2 regions of the Oceanobacillus sp. FSL K6-0127 genome follow, and region 2 is predicted to be linked to the other one. Evidence: predicted binding sites of a transcription regulator. Region 2 holds the regulator's gene; the other holds the start of a gene.

Region 1 (11,071 bases), 510 kb from region 2:
ACGCTCCATTCGTTGTCTCCAAATGAACATAAACTTTTTTATTTATAAACTGAGTTAGAATATGCTGTACATTATCAATCTCTATCGGCTTCATTATACAATCCTCCAATTCTCTATTACTACTGTACCGAAACCTTGATAACGCGTCAAATAGGGAGCCTGGAAGTCCGGATTTCAAGTAAAAAAATCACCCTATAGGGTAGACATTTTTTATGTATCTACTCTATTGGGTGCAGTTTTTTATTTCGTGCTTATTTTTTCTTTTTCCTCAAGCATGGCTTCCATTCGATTTCGATCACGTTCAAGGACCGTCTTCAAATATTTCCCTGTATAGGATATGTCCGCTTTGTCAGCAATTTCCTCTGGAGTCCCAGTTGCAATAACCTGTCCTCCGCGTGCTCCTCCCTCTGGACCAAGGTCAATTATATGGTCGGCAGTTTTTATGACATCCAGGTTATGCTCGATAATTAAAACAGAATCGCCATTTTCCACTAACCGTTGTAATACTACTAGGAGCCGCTTAATATCATCAGCATGTAACCCTGTTGTCGGTTCGTCCAGAATGTACATTGACTTTCCGTTTGAACGTTTATGAAGCTCACTTGCCAATTTGACTCGTTGCGCCTCTCCGCCTGACAGTGTTGTTGCCGGTTGTCCTAATGTAACATACCCTAAACCAACATCATAAATTGTTTCGAGCTTTCGCTTAATTTTTGGTATCGGTGCAAAAAATTCCACTGCTTCTTCGACCCGCATTTCAAGCACATCTGCTATACTTTTTCCTTTATATTTCACTTCCAACGTTTCACGGTTATATCGCTTTCCATGACACACCTCACATGGGACATAGACATCAGGAAGGAAGTGCATCTCAATTTTAATAATTCCATCACCGCGACATGCCTCACAGCGCCCGCCCTTCACATTAAAACTAAAACGGCCTTTTTTATAACCGCGAACCTTTGCCTCATTCGTTTGCGCATAAACATCCCGGATATCATCAAATACACCCGTATATGTTGCCGGATTTGAACGTGGCGTCCGTCCAATTGGCGATTGATCAATATCGATCACTTTATCAATATGCTCGATTCCTTTTATTTTACGATGTTTTCCAGGCTTATGTTTTGCTGCTTTATAAAGTGACTTTGATAGTGACTTATAGATAATTTCGTTAACAAGTGTACTTTTCCCCGATCCAGATACTCCTGTAACAACCGTCATTAATCCAATTGGTACACTGGCAGAAACATTCTTTAAGTTATTTTCTGTTGCTCCGATCACTTCAATCTTCCGCTTATCGGCTTTTCGACGTTCCATTGGTAATGGAATAAAATCTTTTCCGGATAAGTACCTGCCAGTTAGAGAATCTGGGTTTTTCATGACATTTTCTGGTGTGTTGCTTGCAACAATTTCACCACCATGCTCACCAGCACCCGGGCCAATATCAATCAGCCAATCTGCTGCAAGCATTGTATCCTCATCATGCTCAACAACTATCAGTGTATTATCCAAATCTCGCATTCTTTGCAACGTTTCAATTAAGCGATCATTATCTCGTTGATGCAGCCCAATCGATGGTTCGTCCAGGACATAGAGCACACCAGTAAGTGCTGAGCCAATCTGTGTTGCAAGTCGAATTCGTTGTGCTTCTCCACCAGAAAGTGTTCCAGCAGTACGAGAAAGAGTTAAATAATCCAAACCAACATTATTTAAAAACTCCAGTCTGTTATCAATCTCTTTTAAAATCATTTTTGCTATTTGCTGTTCCTTTTCAGTAAGGTCAATTTTTTTAAAGAATTTCATCGCTTCTACAATAGAAAACTTCGTAACCTCACTCACATGTAAACCATTAATCAAAACAGCTAACGCTTCTTGCTTAAGTCGGTGTCCTTTACATGTTGGACAGTTTTTTTGAGTCATGTATTTTTCGAGTGTTTCTCGAATAAAGTCAGAAGAAGTTTCTTTATAACGGCGCGCTACATTTTTCAACACTCCTTCAAAAAGAATATCCGTATCACGAATATTACCAAACTCATTTTTATAATAAAAATGGATTTTTTCTTTTCCACTACCATTTAAAATCTTATCCATTTTATCTTCTGGAATATCTTTAACCGGTATATCCATGTCAATATCGTAATGCGTACATACACTCTTCAATAGCTGCGGATAGTACTGTGAACTAATTGGCTCCCATGGTGCAATTGCGTTTTCATTTAACGTTTTATCCCAATCAGGTATGACTAAATCCAGATCAACCTCTAATTTTGTTCCTAATCCGTCACAGCTTGTACATGCACCAAACGGACTGTTAAAAGAAAACAGACGCGGCTCTAATTCTCCAATAGAAAAACCGCATATCGGGCATGCATGAAGCTCACTGAAAACAAGCTCCTCCCCATCGATAATATCAACAATAATTCTTCCTTCACCTAATCGAAGTGCAGCTTCAATGGAATCACTTAATCGTCCAGCTATACCTTCTTTTACCACAACCCGATCAATAACGACCTCAATCGAATGCTTTTTGTTTTTTTCAAGTTTGATTTCGTCTGTTACTTCTCGCATCTCTTTATCAACGCGAATTCGGACGTAACCTTCCTGCTTTAGCTTCTCTAATAATTTAACATGCTCCCCTTTTCGTCCAGAAACGACTGGAGCAAGGATTTGCAGCTTTGTTCGTTCTGGATATTCCAAAATCCGATCGACCATTTGCTGGACGGTTTGGGAACTAATTTCAATCCCATGCTTTGGACAGGTTGGTCTTCCAATTCTTGCATATAACAACCGCAAATAATCATATATTTCTGTGACCGTTCCTACGGTTGACCTTGGATTATTGCTCGTTGTTTTCTGATCAATGGAAATAGCTGGCGATAGTCCTTCAATCGAATCCACATCCGGTTTGTCCATCTGACCAAGAAATTGTCTAGCATATGCAGAAAGTGATTCCACATATCGTCTCTGTCCTTCTGCATAAATGGTGTCAAATGCTAAGGAAGACTTACCCGAACCAGATAAACCCGTTAAGACAACGAGCTTATTTTTGGGGATTTCGATATCAACGTTTTTTAAATTATGTGCACGAGCACCTTGAATTTTAATAGTTTTATTAAGCATGAACTGCTCATCCTTCCGCTTTAAGTTCAAAAATCACATCACGAAGCTCGGCTGCTTTTTCGAAATCGAGTGCCTTGGCAGCTTCTCTCATTTCTTTTTCCATTTGCTCGAGTACCTTCGATTTCTCTTTCTTCGTTAATTTCGTTAAGCCTTTTGTCGTTGATTCGTATTTTTCTTGGTCTTCTGCGGCAATTGTCGCTTTGATGACATCACGCACTTCTTTACGAATCGTTTTCGGTACGATGTTATGTTCTTTATTATATGCAATTTGTATGGTCCGCCTACGATTCGTTTCATCCATTGCAACTTGCATCGAATTTGTTATTTTGTCAGCATACATGATTACATGACCATTTTCATTACGTGCAGCCCTGCCCATTGTTTGAATTAAGGAGCGTTCTGATCTTAAGAAACCTTCTTTATCAGCATCAAGGATTGCCACAAGTGAAACCTCTGGAATATCCAACCCTTCACGTAATAAGTTGATCCCTATAAGTACATCATACTTTCCTACACGAAGATCTCGAATAACTTCAATACGTTCTAGCGTTTTAATCTCTGAATGTAAGTATGCCACTTTCATCCCAATCTCTTTCAGATAATCGGTAAGATCCTCTGACATTTTCTTTGTCAGTGTTGTTACGAGAACACGTTCGTTTCGCTCTGTACGTTTGTTAATCTCTTCGATTAAATCATCAATTTGACCTTCAATAGGCTTCACTTCAATTTCTGGGTCAAGCAAACCAGTTGGTCGAATAATTTGTTCTGTCATCACTGGATTATGCTCCAATTCATATGGACCAGGTGTTGCCGATACATAAACAAGTTGTTTTGTTTTCCCTTCAAACTCTTCAAATTTCAGTGGGCGGTTATCCAAAGCAGATGGAAGTCTGAATCCATGATCAACAAGGACTTGTTTTCTTGCTTGGTCACCATTATACATTCCCCGGATTTGCGGCAACGTTACGTGGGACTCATCGATGATGACAAGAAAGTCTTCTGGAAAGAAATCGAGCAATGTATATGGCGTTGCTCCGGCTTCACGTAATGTTAAATGACGCGAGTAATTTTCAATTCCAGAACAAAATCCCATTTCTCGCATCATTTCTAAATCATAATTTGTTCGTTGCTCTAAACGTTGTGCTTCAAGAAGTTTATTATTGTCACGCAACTCTTTTAGACGATCTTCTAATTCTTTTTCAATATTTTTAATCGCAATCTTCATTTTTTCTTCACCAGTTACGAAGTGGGAAGCCGGAAAGATTGCTACATGCTCTCGATCACCGATAATTTCACCCGTGAGCGCATCAACCTCACGAATCCGGTCAATTTCATCTCCGAAAAATTCTACTCGAATACAATGCTCTTCTCTGGAAGCTGGGATAATCTCAACCGAATCTCCTCGCACTCGGAATGTTCCACGTTGAAAGTCTATATCGTTACGCGCATATTGAATATCTACTAAATCACGAAGCAACTGGTCACGATCCTTCTCCATTCCCATTCGCAATGAAAGTACCTGGTTACGATATTCTTCCGGATTACCTAATCCATATATACAGGACACACTTGCAACAACTAGCACATCATTTCTTTCAAATAGAGCAGAGGTTGCAGAGTGACGTAATTTATCGATCTCATCATTAATACTTGCATCTTTTTCAATGAACGTATCTGTCGAGGGCACATATGCTTCTGGCTGGTAATAGTCATAATAGCTAACAAAATACTCGACCGCATTGTTTGGAAAAAACTCTTTAAATTCACTGTATAATTGTCCAGCTAATGTTTTATTATGTGCAATTACAAGCGTCGGGCGATTTATTTCTGTGACAACATTGGACATCGTAAATGTTTTTCCCGTTCCTGTTGCTCCAAGTAATGTTTGATGTCGTTGTCCGGAAAGAACCTTCTCCGTAATCTCATTAATTGCATTCGGCTGATCCCCAGCCGGTTTATAGCTCGATACAAGTTCAAATTTATCATCCACGGCTATTTCCTCCGATCCGTTCTATAACTCATTCTATCATATCTAATTATATATTTTAACACAAAAACGAACAAGTATTCGACTTTTTAGCTTTTTCATTAATAGTATACTACCCGTTCATTGATCTAGAAAATCATTTGTCTTGTTTTTATTATGGCTTGAAAAGAAAACGCGATGTAATTTAAGTAGACTTGGTGCGATTGCTGCTGGATTTTCGTAATAAACGGAGACAAAATTTAAAGCCGATATTCCCTATACCACTATAACGTGGTCATAAGAAATTTCGGCTCTTTACATAAATACATTTTTCCTATGGTCTGCGTATCGAAATCTTCAAGCCTTTCCGTTACTTGAAAATTACGAGCTTATTCGAGACTTCTTTTGTCTGTATGGCGCAGAAGCAAACAACAGCCCAAGTTCATGGTGATCTCCTTCATAAAACGCACCTTGAACAAAACGATTTTCTCCTCGATCATCAAGTATTTCCAGCTTAAAGAACGCTCCAGTGGATTGTAATGCTTTATAAAATTGTTCCTCTGTTGCGACTCTTTTGCCATTTACTTTTACAATGGTCTCACCTATGAATATATCTAATCGTGCTGCAGGTGTTGCTGGAATAATTCCGACAATCGTTAAACCATCTTGCAATTGTCCAAAGAATGGTCGTCGCAATCGATCACCTACACGGTATTTGTAATTCAAAAATTCCTTCCCTATTATAGCGAGAATCACTGCGACAATAGATAAGAATGGCAGAAATATACTACCTGCAGCAATCGCTAATATTCCAATTCCCAATAATGTATTGAATTTGGATATCTTTTGAACTGCATGTACCGGAAAATGGCCTTTCGCCAAATAATCAAAACCTATTAGAAAAGGGATAAGAATTACACTGTAGGTTTCTTCACCAATCGAAAAATATGGCCACCAAGGGGCAAACGGTGCAATTAATCCATTTGGGATCATGGCAAAAAACGGAATCAAACTTAATTTCTTAATCCGATGTTGACCAACCCACGCTCCACGATCACTTAACGCAATGCTTGGGAATGTTGCATTTCGTTTCACGTTATGAATTAAAATTGATTCCACCAAAATCATGATTCCCAAAAGCAATGCAATACCTGTAAAATCTATAGCTGAAAGCAACAATTCTGTATCCGTAATAATTGTTTGATTTTCCAATACTAGTGGTAAAATAAACAGGATTACAAATGTAAGTCCAATGGTATAACTTGGCGATAGCAATGAAAAGCGCATTGTAATCGATAAAATAATCGTTACAATAGCTAATAACAAAATCATTTCATAACTGAACACCATCCCAGTACCAATTGTAATAACAGATATAACGAGTCCGCTTATGAGTGATGTTCCCAGCGTGTTTTTCCACTCTGAAAACACATCAAATATTTTAACTCCATAGTCCATTCTCTCTTGCTTAATCCGTCTATGCCCTGCGATAAATAACAATAAAATAGTCCAGTATACCAGTGGATTGATAAAAAACCTACCGATTCCTTTTAATAACTCAATCAGCCATGCTTCTGCCAAATCTGCTCACCTTCTTCTATGTATTACCTTTCTTTACCTATTCGATAAATATCGACCAATCTCCTGCTTTTCTTGTTAATTGGTAGAGAACAATAGAGTGCATTGCCAGTAAAGGGAACACACTATCCTGCTATGATTGTACTAACTACCTTTAATATGAAAATCCACGAGCAACACTCGTGGACTTTTCATGCACTGTTATTAATATAATGCTTTCAACGCTTCCTCCATTTGGTTATCATCGTCACGATCCCTTATCTTCTCAATAACCTGCGCTTCGATTAGTCCAGCTGTATCTTGATCAACTTCACCAGTATCGGTTAAATCATTATCAGACTGGAATGAGGATACTGCTTCTTCTGTTTCTTCACTATAATAACCATCTGTTCGTCCTGTATCATAGCCTAATCCAGATAACATCACTTGCAGATTGGCAATTGCTTCATCGGTCTGATCAACCTTCAACGCATCTTCTTCTATTTGCACTGGATGTGTGTAATAATATTCAGGTTGTTTCACCTCAATTGTTGGCTCAACCCCTTTTTCATTAATCCACTCTCCATGTGGTGATAACCATTTAAATGTCGTTAATTTAATCGAGCTTCCATCTCCTAATGGCACTGCCTGTTGAACAGTTCCTTTTCCATAACTCGTTTCTCCAACGACATCATAGTCTAATTCTTTTAATGCAACAGCTAATATCTCAGAAGCTGACGCACTGCCCTCATTTATCAAAATGCTTATTGGGTAACCTTTTTTCTCCGTTAATTGTGAATGATAGCCTTCTCGTTCACCATCACCGTTTTCAATTTGAATATACGGAATATCTTTAGGGACAAAGAGTGATAGAATGTCCTCCGCTACATCAAGAAGACCGCCTGGATTTCCTCTAACATCTATAACTAGCCCTTCAATATTTTCCTTCTCCAAAGCTGCTAATTGTTCTTCGAATTCCTTAGCAGTATTCTCCGAGAAATTTGTTATTTCGATGATGCCAGTTAATTTTCCATCCACCATTTCTGAACTGCTATATACCGTTTCGACCGGAATCTCATCACGAACAATTGTAACCGGGAATGGATCGGAAACACCTGCACGCTGAATTTCTAATTCAACCTCTGAACCCTTTTCACCACGAATCTTAGCAACCGCTTCATTCAAGTTTAATCCTTCTAGACTTTCTCCATCTACGGTTAATACTTGATCATTCGGTCGCAAGCCCGCCTTTTCAGCTGGTGAATCCTTGATTGGCGCTACAATGGTAACAAGTCCGTTAACCATACTCACTTCTGCACCAATTCCCTCAAAAGAGGATTCAATTTGATCGGTAAATTGATTTACTGTTTCAATATCCATATAAGATGTATGCGGATCTTCTAAGGTGGAAAGCATTCCTTCGATCGCACCTTCAATTAACTGTGTATCTTCTACTTCTTCCAGGTAATTTTGTTTGATCAACGAATAGGCCTGGTTAATTTTATTTAAATCAGCAGAAGAATCTGGTGCTTCCGTATCCTCATTTGTAGAACCGTTATTCGTAATTTGATTCGCACCTTGTTTCATTCCTGAATCTTTAGATTGTGCAAACTCCACACCTGCATAAGCACCTGCGAATCCAAGAAATAAGGCAGCGACGAAAATCAATATAATTTGAGACTTTTTCAATTTCATTTTTCCACCTCTAATTTAAAATTGATGCTGTATATTAGTATATGGATCTGCCGAAAGATATACGAATAGTAATAGCATAACATTTTATTTTATGATTGACTATGGATTTAACCATCACCCAAATATGCAAACGTTCCATGGATAGTAAAAAAGCATACCTGACTTGGTATGCTTTTAAAAAGTTAATTAAGGTAATTCATTGGATTCACTGGATTTTTGTACCCGCCTGGGTGAACTTCAAAGTGAAGATGTACACCAGTAGATCCACCAGTTGTTCCCATAACACCAATCTGCTGTCCTTGACTAACCGTTTGTCCAGAGGAAACTGAGATACTATTTAAATGCGCATATACTGTAGTATATGTTTGACCATTAATAACATGAGTTATCATAACCGTGTTCCCAAAGCTCCCCAATGCTCCAGCAGTTGAAACAACACCATCTGCAGCTGCTACAATCCGAGCATCCGCTGAACTTCTCTTACCAAAATCAGTCCCGTTATGCGGTCTTATCTCGTTGTGAATCGGGTGCATTCGATTTGGATTAAATGAAGAAGTTACTGGACCGCTTGTCGGTCTGATAAACATTCCATTTCCACTAGGTGTCGGAGCTGGTGTGGAAGCAACTGTATTTGAACTTCCTGATGAACCTGAACTACTTTGTGAAGCTTTTTCTTGAGCAGCTTGTCGAGCTGCTTCCTCTTTAGCAAGCTGTTCCAATTTTCCTTTTTCTTGCTCATATTGTTGTTTTGCTAGTTTAATAGCTTTTTCTTGATCATTCAGGACTTGCTGCTCGTCTTCAATACTCAATTTGTATTCTTCTAAATCTTGATGCTCTTCTTCAAGTTGTGCCATCAGCGTTTCTTTTTCTTGCATTTGATCTTTTAGTTGACCTTCTAACGCTACTAGCTCTTCTTTTTGGTTTTCAAGTGATTTTTTCTTATCTTCAACTGCTACTTTCTTCACTTCTACTTCTTCTTTATTCGCTTCTACTTCTTTTTTATTTTCCTGAAGTACTTTTTTATCTGCAGCCTGTGCTTCCATAATCGTTTTATCAGAATCCATAATTGTATTCACTGCCGATGTTCTGCTAATAAAGTCTCCAAAACTGCTTGCACCGAAAATAACTTCCATATATTTCATATCCCCACCATTTTGCTGAATGGTACGAAGACGTTCCTTCAATAGTGCGTCGCGTTTTTCGATTCGATCTTCTAATATCTTAATCTCTTCTTTTAATTCTTCAATTCTCTCTGTCAATTCATTAATTTTAGATGTTAATGTTTCGATTTCATTATTTGTTTCAGTTATCTCATTTTCTTTATTGCTAATATTATTTTGTGTAGAGGTTAACTCTTCATCAATTGAATTAATGTCCTGTTCGACAGTGCTCTGCTTTGATTTATTTTTATTTAATTTTTCTTCCGTATCTCTTTTATTACCTTCTAGATTATTTTTTTCATCATTCAATCCAGACTGTTCTTTATCTAAATCGTTAATTTTCTTTTCTAAATCACCAACCGATTCTGCAGAAACATGAAACCCACTAGTTGGTATAGTCATTAAAATCAGCCCTGCGATAAGTATACTTGAAGCTACTTTTTTCACTCGTATTTCTCCTTCACCTAATATATTGCAAGTTCCTTCTTGCTTTTTCTGTTCACTCTTGTTGTCTAGGCATGCTTCATAGACGATGTTATGTTGCTTGTTATGTAAAAGCTCGCTCCGGCTGGATGTACCTCAAGAGCCGTTACGAGCAAGTCGGCTTAGACTTTTAGGAATTTACGTACACTCATGACACTTCCCCATACACCAATAATTGCACCAATTGCAAGTATCATTAATGATAGCTGCCAAGCAAATGGACTAAATGGTAGCATTTCTACAAAACTAAATGTAATTTGGTCATTGAAGTTGGTGTACAAGTAGTAGTAGCCGCCTAAGATTACTGCGATCGGAACGATGGAGCCTAGAACTCCAAGTAGTAACCCTTCAACAAAGAATGGCCAGCGAATAAATCCGTTTGTCGCTCCTACAAGTTTCTGAATACTAATTTCTGTGCTTCGTGCCATAATCGTAATTTTAATGGTGTTAGAAATCAGGAAAATTGCTGTGAATACTAGAGCGATAATTAAAGCAAGTCCAATTGTCCTTGCATATTTATTAAACTCAAATAATTGTTCAACAACATCTCTACCGTAGTTTACTTGGTCAACATAATTGAACGAAGCAATTTCAGAAGCAATGCGATCTGTATCTTCAGGAACTAGCGCTCTTACGATATAAACATGGTTTAAAGGGTTGTCCTGTTCAAATAAATGCCAAGCTTCACCCTCTTCGCCCATACTTTGAATTAGTTTTTGGAGTTCATCATCATTGGAAGAGAATGATACTGTGTCCACACCTTCAATCTGTTCAATCTCCTCACCTAATTCGATAATCTCATCCTCTGTTGCTGTCAGATCTATCATCGTGTTAATTTGTACATCATCTTCAATACTCTTTGCCATCTCATTTAAGTTAAGTACTAATGCTAAGAAAACTGCCACTAAAATTAATGTTGTTGTAACGGCACCTACAGAAGCAATAGTCATCCAACCATTACGAAAAATATTTTTAAAGCCTTCACGTACATGCCGCATAAAAGTTCTAAATCTCATAGCCATATTCCCCTCTTTGCTCATCTCTAACGATCATACCGCCTTCGATAGCAATTACTCGTTTTTTAATT
Region 2 (11,071 bases):
AACAACGGATAAATCTTCTTTATTAAACTTAGCAGCTAAATGTGCTTCAGCCATTGCCATACCAACAGACATTGCAATCCCTTGGCCAAGTGGTCCAGTTGTCGCTTCTACACCATCTGTATGATTCACTTCAGGATGACCAGGTGTTTTAGAGTCCCATTGACGGAAATTTTTCAAATCATCAATTGTAAGATTATAACCAGATAAATGAAGCAAGCTGTATAAAAGCATGGATCCATGTCCAGCAGAAAGTACGAACCTATCTCGGTTAAACCATTTTGAATTCTTTGGATTATGATTCATAAAGTCCGTCCAAAGCGTATATGCCATTGGCGCAGCTCCCATTGGTAAACCCGGGTGACCTGAATTTGCATGTTCGATCGCATCAATCGACAATGTACGAATCGTATTTACTGATAACTGTTCAATCTCATGTGACATAGTTTCTTGCACCTCTCGTTTCTAAATTAATGGAGTATTCTTCTTCATTCTATAATGAAACCGGTTTTGTAACAAGTAATTCCTTCTATTTTGTTTGCTGTCCAAACAAAATAGAAGCTAACAATGAAATCTTTCGTAAATTAAAACTATTGGAGATAACACAAACAAAGAACAGCTGACCACTTATATAGTAGATCTAACTGTCCTTTATGCAAGCAAGCATTATGATTAATGCATTTTATTCCTTTTTTGTAAATCTCGAACTTTTTGTGGTGTAACATCATTTCCAGCAGGGTCAATTACTGTCATTGTTTTAAATTGGTTTTTAAAAGAACTCCGTACATTATTCAAATATTCTTCTCTTAATTGCTTTTGTTCTTTTTTTTCCTTATCGGATAAACCTTCTTCTTTAGCTTTCTTCGCCAATATATTAATACGTTCTAGTTTTTCTTTTGATAGCATAGAACGGACCTCCCACTATTTAAAATAACATTAGAAAACTTGGCATTCGTCAAGATTTCAGGCGAATGTCTTACCCAAACTGCAAAGTAGTATGCATTCCTTCCTATTTGCAAAATAAAAGACAAGAATAATAATCTAATTCCTGTCTTTACATCGTACTCTACACGCTAGCGATATTCAAGTATTTCGAAATTCTTTATACCTCCGATGAACAGTTGCCTTCGAAACATTATACCCCAATCCATTTAATGTTTTTGTAATTTCATCAAAGGTAAGGTTGTTTTGACGCAGGCGGACAACTTCCTCAATCGGAAATGAAATACGATCTCTTCCTGGTGCGTGGTTAATATTGGAGAGGTTTTTACTTGGATTATAACCTTCTCGAATAGCCTTTTTCACCCCACGTTTTATTTTCATGTTGTGAATTTTCCGTTGGTATTCCTCAACAATTCCTACAATCTGCAAAACCATCGAATCTGATTCAGTTAATTCCAACTCTCCATCTTGCATCACTGTGTAGATAGGAATCTGCATTTTATTCAACTGATGAAATAGGGCAATTTTCGTATTCCCCCTACCTAGTCTTGTCTCATCCTGAATCAATAAACAATTAGCTTTGTTTGCAGAAAAATAATCGAGCATTTGAAAGATACCTTCTCGTTCAATTTGATAGCCACTCTCTTGCTCCTCAATACAATCAATAACCGTAAAATTATATTTTGCTGCAAGATTGAATAATTCTTGCTTCTGCCGAGCTAATGAAGTTTCTTGCGTTTTTTTATCTGTACTAACACGGCAGTATATCAGTGCATTCAAAACGTCGTGCCCCTTCGTAAAATATTTTACCCACTAATAATGATAGAAAAGTATAAGAACCCTAATGTTAACGCAAAAGCTACTAAATAAAAAGCATCCGTTTTTGAAATTTTTTCAAACATGATTATAGCCCCCTTTTTAAGAACGACTGTTCGATTAACAAAAGTATACTACCGAACATATGGTCTTGTCAACTTTTTTTAGAACGAATGTTTGCTTAAGTATACGTAAAATGGTAAACTATCATTAATAAATCCTATGTGAGAGGTGAAAAAGAGATGACAAAACTTTCAAAAAGACAACAAATGATTCTTGAGTTTATAAAAGATGAAGTTAGAAAAAAAGGATATCCACCGTCTGTACGTGAAATAGCAGCCGCTGTTGGTCTTGCTTCTAGTTCTACCGTTCATGGGCATCTTGAGAGAATTGAATCGAAAGGATATATTCGCCGGGATCCTACAAAACCAAGAGCAATCGAAATTATGGATCTATCAGAAGATAGTCATATACCTAAAGAAGAAGTTCGCTATGCTCCAGTGATCGGTAAGGTTACTGCAGGTATTCCAATTACTGCCGTTGAGAACATCGAGGAATTTATTCCGCTTCCTAGTACAACCGCAAGTCCTGATGATAATTTATTTATTCTGGAAATTGATGGAGAAAGTATGATAGAGGCCGGAATTCTTGATGGAGATATGGTTATTGTTAAGCAACAAAACACTGCAGATAATAGTGATATTGTTGTGGCAATGACCGATGATAATGAAGCAACAGTAAAGCGATTTTTTAAAGAAAAAGGGCATATTCGCCTACAACCAGAAAACGCGACGATGGAGCCGTTAATTTATCAAAATGTCACGATTTTAGGAAAAGTAATCGGATTGTACCGGAATATTCATTAATCTATCGGCACGGCCGGAATAATATTCCAATATATACGTATTCAATAGCCCTATCACAAAAAGTGTTGGGCTTTTTTCTATTCGTTATCCTTCAAGACGTTTTATAAACAATATAAATACCGTTCACACTTATGTATGAACGGTATTCGGAACTAATCGTTATATGAAGTTTATTAAAAGGAGTTACAATACATCACTCCGATAATTTGGTGATTATTTCGTGGGTACATGCCAAATATCAAGCATTGAACTTCACTAAATATTTAACCGCACTCACCAAATAAACACGCTTAATAATTTGTTAGATACTGCTCTCTCTCCCATGGGTGAACAGTTGTTCTGAACATATCCCATTCAATTTCCTTCGCTTCAATAAAGTGTTCAAATAAATGCTCACCTAGTGCTTCAACAAGTACTTCATCTTTCTTAAGCTCAGTTAGTGCATCCATTAACGTAGCAGGTAAATCTTTAATACCATTTGCTTCGCGTTCCGCTTTATCCATTACATAGATGTTACGATCAATCGAAACTGGCGGCTCCATTTTATTTTCCACTCCATCTAAGCCAGCAGCTAACAATACAGAAAGTGCCAGATATGGGTTTGCGGCTGGATCTACACTGCGAACCTCAATACGAGTGCTTAACCCTCTAGATGTTGGAATTCGAATTAATGGACTACGGTTTGATCCAGACCAAGCAACATAACAAGGTGCTTCGTATCCAGGAACTAATCGCTTATAGGAATTTACTGTTGGATTTGTAACAGCTGTAAAATGCGTTGCATGTTCTAATATTCCAGCAAGGAATTGAAATGCAGTTTTACTTAATTCCATATCACCACTTTTATCAAAAAAGGCATTCTCTTTACCGGAAAACAATGACATATTCACATGCATTCCAGAGCCATTTACTCCGAATAATGGTTTTGGCATAAAAGTTGCATGCAGATTATGCTTTCTTGCAATTGTTTTAACAACTAATTTAAAAGTTTGAATATCATCTGCATGCTTGATCGCATCAGAGTATTTAAAGTCAATTTCATGTTGCCCTGGAGCTACCTCATGGTGAGAAGCTTCAATCTCAAAGCCCATTTCTTCCAACTCCAAAACGATATCCCGACGGCAATTTTCCCCTAAATCTGTTGGTGCTAAGTCAAAATATCCACCATGATCATTTAATTCAAGTGTTGGCTCACCATTTTCATCCAGTTTGAACAAAAAGAATTCAGGTTCAGTCCCAATATTAAATGCAGTGAATCCTAACTCTTCCATTTTCTTTAGGTTACGCTTCAAGTTGTATCTCGGACATCCAGAAAACGGTGTTCCATCAGGATTATAAATATCACAAATAAAACGAGCTACCTTTCCTTTTTCTGAAGTCCATGGGAACACTACAAACGTATCCAAGTCTGGATGTAATTGCATATCCGATTCTTCAATACGAACAAAGCCTTCAATCGATGAACCATCAAACATCATTTTATTATCCAAAGCTTTATCTAGTTGACTTAGCGGGATTTCGACGTTTTTGATAGTTCCAAGCATATCCGTAAATTGCAAACGGATAAACTTAACGTTTTCCTCTTTAATTTGCTTCTTGATTGATTCCTTTGTAAATCTCTCTCCCATACTTGCTTCTCCTCCTAAAAATATATTATAAATATGCTGCGGGAAGCTCCTGAAAAACGTCGTTAAATATCATTGCTTCCCTCACATACTTAACACCTTTTTTATTAGATGCTTGGTATTCGTAAAGGCTATTCTTAGAAACTAATTCATCAAATTCTAAGAAAACCCAACACTTGTGCAAGCCTCTTGAGAACAACTGTACAGTTAGGAAATTTTAAGCTTACCTAACTGCGAAAAAATCTTGAAAGTTCGCCTTGTCGCAAGCTTGTTCTTCCCAGTCTACCAGCTTCACTTAACTCATGTTTTAAAATTTTTCGAAGTTCTTTATCAGATATATCCGATTTCTGCTCAACCTTCTCCTCAACGATTACTTCCCCCTTAAGCAAAAGCTTTATCCCGGCTAGATTCAAGCCTTTATCTAAAAGGTCCTTAATTTCTAAAAGTTTGTCAACATCATTGAAGGAAAACAAACGTTGATTGCCAGAGGTTCGTTCCGGTGTGATTAATTCATTTTCTTCATAATATCTGATTTGTCTCGCTGTTAGTTCAGTTAGTTTCATAACTATACCAATTGAGAACAAGGGCATCGAACGACGATCTTGATCATTCAAAAGATAACCCCCTAAGCTTTTATAACAACATTATAAATTATGTAAGGTATCCTGTCAATTATATGTCAGGAATTCTAACATCGTTTTTCATAGAAACTCTTTATAGTCATTCTATTCCCTTTTTAACCGGTAAAAAACCTTTATCCAATAATACTTTTACGGATTCTTTTAAAGCGATTTTCACATGAGAATAGGTTAATCCTCCTTGAACAAATGCTGTAAAGGGCTCTCTTATTGGGCCATCTGCTGATAGTTCAATGCTTGCACCTTGAATAAATGTACCAGCGGCCATAATGACCTCATCCTCATATCCCGGCATTTCGCTAGGGTACGGTGTAACAAAGGAATTTACTGGAGAATATTGCTGGATGGCCTGACAAAAAGCTATCATTTGATCCGCTTCTTTAAAGGTTACCGATTGAATTAAGTCTGTTCGTTTCTCCTTATAACCTGGTGATGTTTGAAACCCGACCAACTCCAGAAAACGCGCGGTTAACACTGCTCCCTTTAACGCTTCCCCAACAATATGTGGTGCAAGGAAGAACCCTTGATACATTTCTTGAAGCATGTCCATCGTAGCACCGGTCTCTTTACCAAGTCCTGGAGCTGTTAAACGATTCCCGCATTGGTGTATTAAATCCGCTCTCCCAACAATATATCCACCAGCTCGTACAATTCCACCACCTGGATTTTTAATTAAAGAACCAGCCATAATGTCTGCCCCAACCTGAAGTGGTTCCTTATCTTCCACAAATTCACCATAGCAATTATCAACAAAAACAATAATGTCTTGATTGATTTCCTTTACAAAACGAACCATTTCACCAATTTGGTCAATTGTAAAAGATGGTCTTTCATCATATCCTTTCGAACGCTGGATACCAATAACCTTTGTTTTCTCATTGATTGCATGTTTTACCTTTCTATAATCAATTGAACCATCCGCCGTCAGTGAAACTTCATTATAATTAATATGAAAATCAATTAAGGAGCCCGCATTATTTCCTCGTTTACCGATTACTTCTTCCAACGTATCATAAGGTTTTCCAGTTATATAGATTAATTCATCATTCGGTCGCAACAACCCGAATAAAGCTGTGGAAATCGCATGTGTCCCGGAGACGATTTGCGGACGAACGAGTGCATCTTCTCCGCCAAAGACATCCGCATAAACAGCTTCTATCCCCTCTCGCCCTAAATCATCATATCCATAACCAGTCGTCGAATTAAAATGACTATCGCTAATCCGATTTTTTATAAAAGCATCGAGTACTTTCTTTTGATTCATTTCTACAATCGTATTAATTTCTTTAAATCGCTCTCCGCAATTTTCTTCTGCTTGTGTTATCCAATTTTCTATCATCTGTTTTTGTTTCTCCTCTTCTAGCTGTTCATTTGTAAAAAGAAATGTCGACTACATTTAATTCATTTTCTATAATAAGAAATGATTCAATGCATGGTCTTTTCTTATAGACCCTTCAATCAAATATTTATTTTTATCTTCATCAAACTGTTTATAAGTAATAATTGTCTCTTTCGTAAGTTTATTGATTAAATTGCCTTGATCGGGATTTAATTCAACCGAATAAGGTTGCCACTGTTCTTTAAGCATGTCTTCCACCTTTTGCAAAACCAACTCATTGTCCTTTTTATCGTATGCACTTACTAACAGGTATGGATGATTCTCTGGTATAAAGTCCCCTTCCACCATATCTCTTTTATTATACAGTGTCAGCATCGGTAAATGATTTGCCTCAAGCTCTTCAAGCAAACGATTTACAGTATCCTGCTGCTGCACTTGGTCCGGATGGGACGCGTCTACTACATGTAATAAAAAATCTGACTCAACGACTTCTTCTAATGTTGACCTGAAGGAAGCAATTAATGCTGTTGGAAGCTCCTGAAGGAATCCAACTGTATCTGTCATAAGCAGTTCAAACCCTGAAGGCAAACGAACCTTTCTCGTTAATGGATCTAATGTTGCAAATAAGAGATCTTCCTCAAGTGAGTCACTCATCGTTAATCGGTTAAATAATGTTGATTTTCCTGCGTTGGTATAGCCTACAATCGCTATTTGGAAAGTAGCATTATTTTTTCTTCTTTTACGGTACTGTGTTCTTTGGTTAACAACTTGCTTTAATCTGCTCTTAATATCATCGATACGCTTATTTATATGTCTTCGGTCCGTTTCCAGTTTTGTTTCCCCTGGACCTCTTGTCCCGATTCCGCCCCCAAGTCTTGACATTGCCACTCCTTGACCATGTAACCTCGGCAGCATATATTCTAGCTGAGCGAGCTCAACCTGCAGTTTCCCTTCCTTCGTTCTCGCACGCATTGCAAATATATCAAGGATAAGCTGACTGCGATCAATAATCCTTACTCCAAGAAGGTCTGTCAAGTTTCTTAATTGTCCTGCCGAAAGCTCATCATTCGACAGGACGAGATCGATTTCCACTTCTTCCATAAACGCAATCATTTCGTGCACTTTTCCCTCACCAATATATGTAGCAGGGTGGATACGATTTCTATTTTGAGTCATAACCTTTTCTACCGTTCCACCTGCAGTTTTGCTTAATGAGATCAATTCTTCTAATGAGGAAGAAAAAAGTTCATCACTTTGTGTCTTTTGTTTTACTGCGATAATTAGTATTTTTTCTTTAGACATTTGTAACCTCTTTCTTTTATGTCTTGCTTTTGTATTTCCATCATAACAAAGAACGTTAATCAGGGTCTAATTGTAGGTCATTTCCAGTAAGTTGAATCAAATCTTTCGTTGTATAAGTCGCTTGCTCTAAAACACGCACTGCATGTAATCGAATTGCACGCTCAATCACATTTCGTACATACCTTGCATTGGAAAAATTTCTGTTTTTCTCATAGAGCTTTTTATATAGATGATTTCGCAGCTCCCTTTCTGCTTCTTTTGTTAGGTTATATTCCCGAAGCGATGCCATCTGCTTCGCGATCTCCATCAATTGATTTACCTCATAGTTTGCAAACTCAAGGATAAAAGGAAATCTGGACTCCAAACCAGGATTAAATGTTAAAAAGCGGTCCATCTCATACGGATAGCCAGCCAAAATAAGGACAAAGTCATCATGATTATCCTCCATATGCTTTACTAAGGTGTCAATCGCTTCTTTACCGAAATCCTTTTCTCCACCACGCGCTAAGGAGTAAGCTTCATCAATAAATAGTATGCCACCCATCGCTTTCTGAATAATTGCTCGCGTTTTTTGCGCTGTTTGACCAATATATTCCCCTACAAGATCAGCTCTTTCAGCCTCTATAAAATGCCCTTTGGAAAGAATATTCATATCATAATACATTTTAGCCAGTTTTCTAGCTACCGTCGTTTTTCCTGTGCCAGGGTTACCTTTAAAAAGCATGTGCAATACTTGCTTCGAGCTTTTTAATCCCATTTCTTTCCGTTTTTCATTCATTAAGATTGTTGCATAAATTTCCTTTATCGTCTGCTTCAAATTATTCATCCCAACAAATGAAGAAAAAGCAGCATCAACCTTGTTGAACGGACTGTTTTCGATTGATAGTGGTTTTGCGTTTGGTATAGTATCTTTTCGTTCCTGTAAAATTATATTAATCTTTCCATTTTTATATCCTTGCATCTGTGTCACTGTGAAATCACCCCTTATTCCATCCCATTATACGCAAACAGGAAGATATGCGTGACAATAGCCCAGCATATGGTATTTCAAATGCAACATGATTTTATAAAAAATGAAGTCATGTAACCACTAAAGTCATTTTAATCGCAATCCAATCAAACAGTTACGCTTCTTAATATGTCGCCATTTATATCATTTATGTACCAGTACAACCCCATCAATTGATTACATGAGGTGTGTCTCTAAATATTTCCACCTCTAAAAGCAGGAAAACGGACGCTTCAATTAGCGTCCGTTACAATAGCTATTCTTTATCCAAAGTTACATTTTTAACTGGAGCAAAGGTTGAGATAGCATGTTTAAAAATAAGCTGCTGTTTACCATCCGTTTCTACTAAAACTGTAAAATTGTCAAATGCTTTAACAATACCCCTCAATTGAAAGCCATTTGTTAAAATCACAGTAACTGAAATATGATTCTTTCTCAATTGGTTTAAGTATTGATCCTGAATATTGACTGATTGCGCCATCAAACTTCCTCCTCTTTTCTATCTGTATGTATTAATTCTATCATTTTTTCAAAATTCCTGCTAATTCCTCGAAAATTAATGTAAAATCTTCATCAATTGTGGAAGGAGTTACAGAATACCATGTAACATCCATTTTGTTTTTGAACCATGTATATTGTCTTTTTGCATATCTTCTTGAATTTCGTTTCAGCAATTCAACCGTTCCCTCTAAACTTTGTTCACCTTTAAAGTAGCTGATCCATTCCTTATAACCGATCGCTTTCATCGATTGACAGCTGGCATATCCTTCATCATACACTTTTTTTACTTCTGTTTTTAAACCTTTCTCAATCATTTGATCTACTCGATCGTTGATTCGCTCATATAATAGCGCTCTTGGCATTTCTAATCCAAGCAATATCGGGTTATAAGGTGATTCCATCACTTGGTTTTTTTCGTATTCACTCATTGTCATTCCAGTTGTTTCATAGATTTCCAATGCACGAATAACCCGTCGGTGGTTATTTGGATGAATTTTCTTAGCTTGCTCTGGATCAATTTGCTCTAGCCGCTGATATAACGGCATAATTCCTTCTAACTCAACTATTTCCTCCATCTCTTTAGTAAGTAGAGGGTCCCTTTTACGATCTGAAAAATTATAATCATAAAGGGCGGCCTGTATATACAATCCACTCCCACCAACAATAATCGGCAACTTTCCTCGTGCTGTAATTTCAGCAATGTATTGCTGTACCAGCTCCTTAAAATCAGCAGCAGAGAAGTCCTCATCTGGCTCTCTTATATCAAGCATATGATGCGGAATACCTTGCATTTCCGCCTGCTTAATTTTTGCTGTACCAATATCTAGTCCTTTGTATACTTGCATAGAGTCTCCGCTGATAATTTCACCATTAAATCGTTTTGCAAGCTCAATGCTTAATTTTGTTTTGCCAACAGCGGTCGGTCCTATAATTGCGACTACATTTTTTTTCATAGTATTCCCCTAAATTACGTTTTTATTCATAAGCTATATAAGCCTTTAACATCCAGACATCTTTCTCTAACTGGCCTTGTAATGTTATTAACAAATCTGATGTTGGTTCATCATTTAATTCCCCAGCAAGCGGAATGCCTGTCTGTTTCATTTCCGATATGATTTGAGCGAAATCGTGAATTAATTGTTGGATGATCTCTTCCTCTTTATCATCTGCGTTAGCTTCATCCAATGTTGCTTCTTTTAAATATTTGCTCATAGTAGCAAGTGGCTTTCCATCAATCATTAAAACCCGTTCTGCGATTTCATCAATATCTGTCGCAAATCGTGTATATAATTCCTCCATCTTTTCATGTAACTGAAAGAAATGTCTACCTTGAACAAACCAATGGTAGCGGTGTAATTTTACATACATAATAAAGTAGTTTGACAGTAATTGATTTAAGAAATTAACTAGCTTTTGATTTTCCACTTTACACACACCTAAAATGTATTTGCAATAATGCATAGTGTTAGCTTTGGCATGGTGTGAACAATTTATACATATCGAATTTAACTCCCGTACAGATTAAGAAGTTCCAACTGTAATCCGAATGATTCTTATAATATATAAACTGTGGATTAGTGTATTTAAATGGATTGTGCGTCTACCCGCTCTGGAAATATACTTCGCTAGTATATGCTCACCAATTATTACTTGTGGAATTAATAAACACGATATCGATGTGCTACCAGTCCGGGTGAGCGCAGGGCGTGACTCCAGTGGGAATAGCGCGTGTCTGAAGACTCACCGGAAGCGGGTTTCTTCCGGAGAGGCTGAAGCCCCGTGCCCACGGAAAGCATCCGCCCGGAGCGATCCCGGACGGCGATTGTTGCACAGATTAGCAAATAATCACTAGTTTGGAGTTTCTTTCAAATACTACTTAACTAGGTTACAAAAAAACTTGGGCTTATAGTGATTCTAAACTAATCAAAACAAAAACTTTACTTTACGGACAATGGTTGGTTACATAACGCGCTTGAACATTTTTTCCAGTTCATACGTCGAAAAGTGAACAATAATTGGCCTGCCATGTGGGCATG

The links. The regulator LexA, encoded in region 2, represses DNA repair genes until DNA is damaged. The targets are predictions, from matches to a motif close to CGAACATATGTTCG.
Region 1: the regulator LexA is predicted to act here: its motif matches at 5,181-5,194, upstream of uvrB (excinuclease ABC subunit UvrB).

The regions. Positions count from the first base shown of each region.
Region 1 is NZ_CP150287.1:3,479,273-3,490,343, forward strand. Features, by position in the region: gene MHH64_RS17210 (YojF family protein) at 1-94, opposite strand, end outside; gene uvrA (excinuclease ABC subunit UvrA) at 241-3,123, opposite strand; gene uvrB (excinuclease ABC subunit UvrB) at 3,131-5,113, opposite strand; gene MHH64_RS17225 (PDZ domain-containing protein) at 5,471-6,670, opposite strand; gene MHH64_RS17230 (S41 family peptidase) at 6,872-8,341, opposite strand; gene MHH64_RS17235 (peptidoglycan DD-metalloendopeptidase family protein) at 8,524-9,948, opposite strand; gene ftsX (permease-like cell division protein FtsX) at 10,107-11,000, opposite strand; gene ftsE (cell division ATP-binding protein FtsE) at 10,990-11,071, opposite strand, start outside.
Region 2 is NZ_CP150287.1:2,964,884-2,975,954, forward strand. Features, by position in the region: gene tkt (transketolase) at 1-441, opposite strand, end outside; gene MHH64_RS14735 (DUF896 domain-containing protein) at 670-903, opposite strand; gene MHH64_RS14740 (recombinase family protein) at 1,081-1,719, opposite strand; gene lexA (transcriptional repressor LexA) at 1,998-2,621, shown strand; gene glnA (type I glutamate--ammonia ligase) at 2,912-4,249, opposite strand; gene MHH64_RS14755 (MerR family transcriptional regulator) at 4,474-4,836, opposite strand; gene MHH64_RS14760 (methionine gamma-lyase family protein) at 4,967-6,223, opposite strand; gene hflX (GTPase HflX) at 6,293-7,525, opposite strand; gene spoVK (stage V sporulation protein K) at 7,581-8,486, opposite strand; gene hfq (RNA chaperone Hfq) at 8,791-9,015, opposite strand; gene miaA (tRNA (adenosine(37)-N6)-dimethylallyltransferase MiaA) at 9,056-9,988, opposite strand; gene MHH64_RS14785 (DNA starvation/stationary phase protection protein) at 10,011-10,460, opposite strand; gene mutL (DNA mismatch repair endonuclease MutL) at 10,995-11,071, opposite strand, start outside.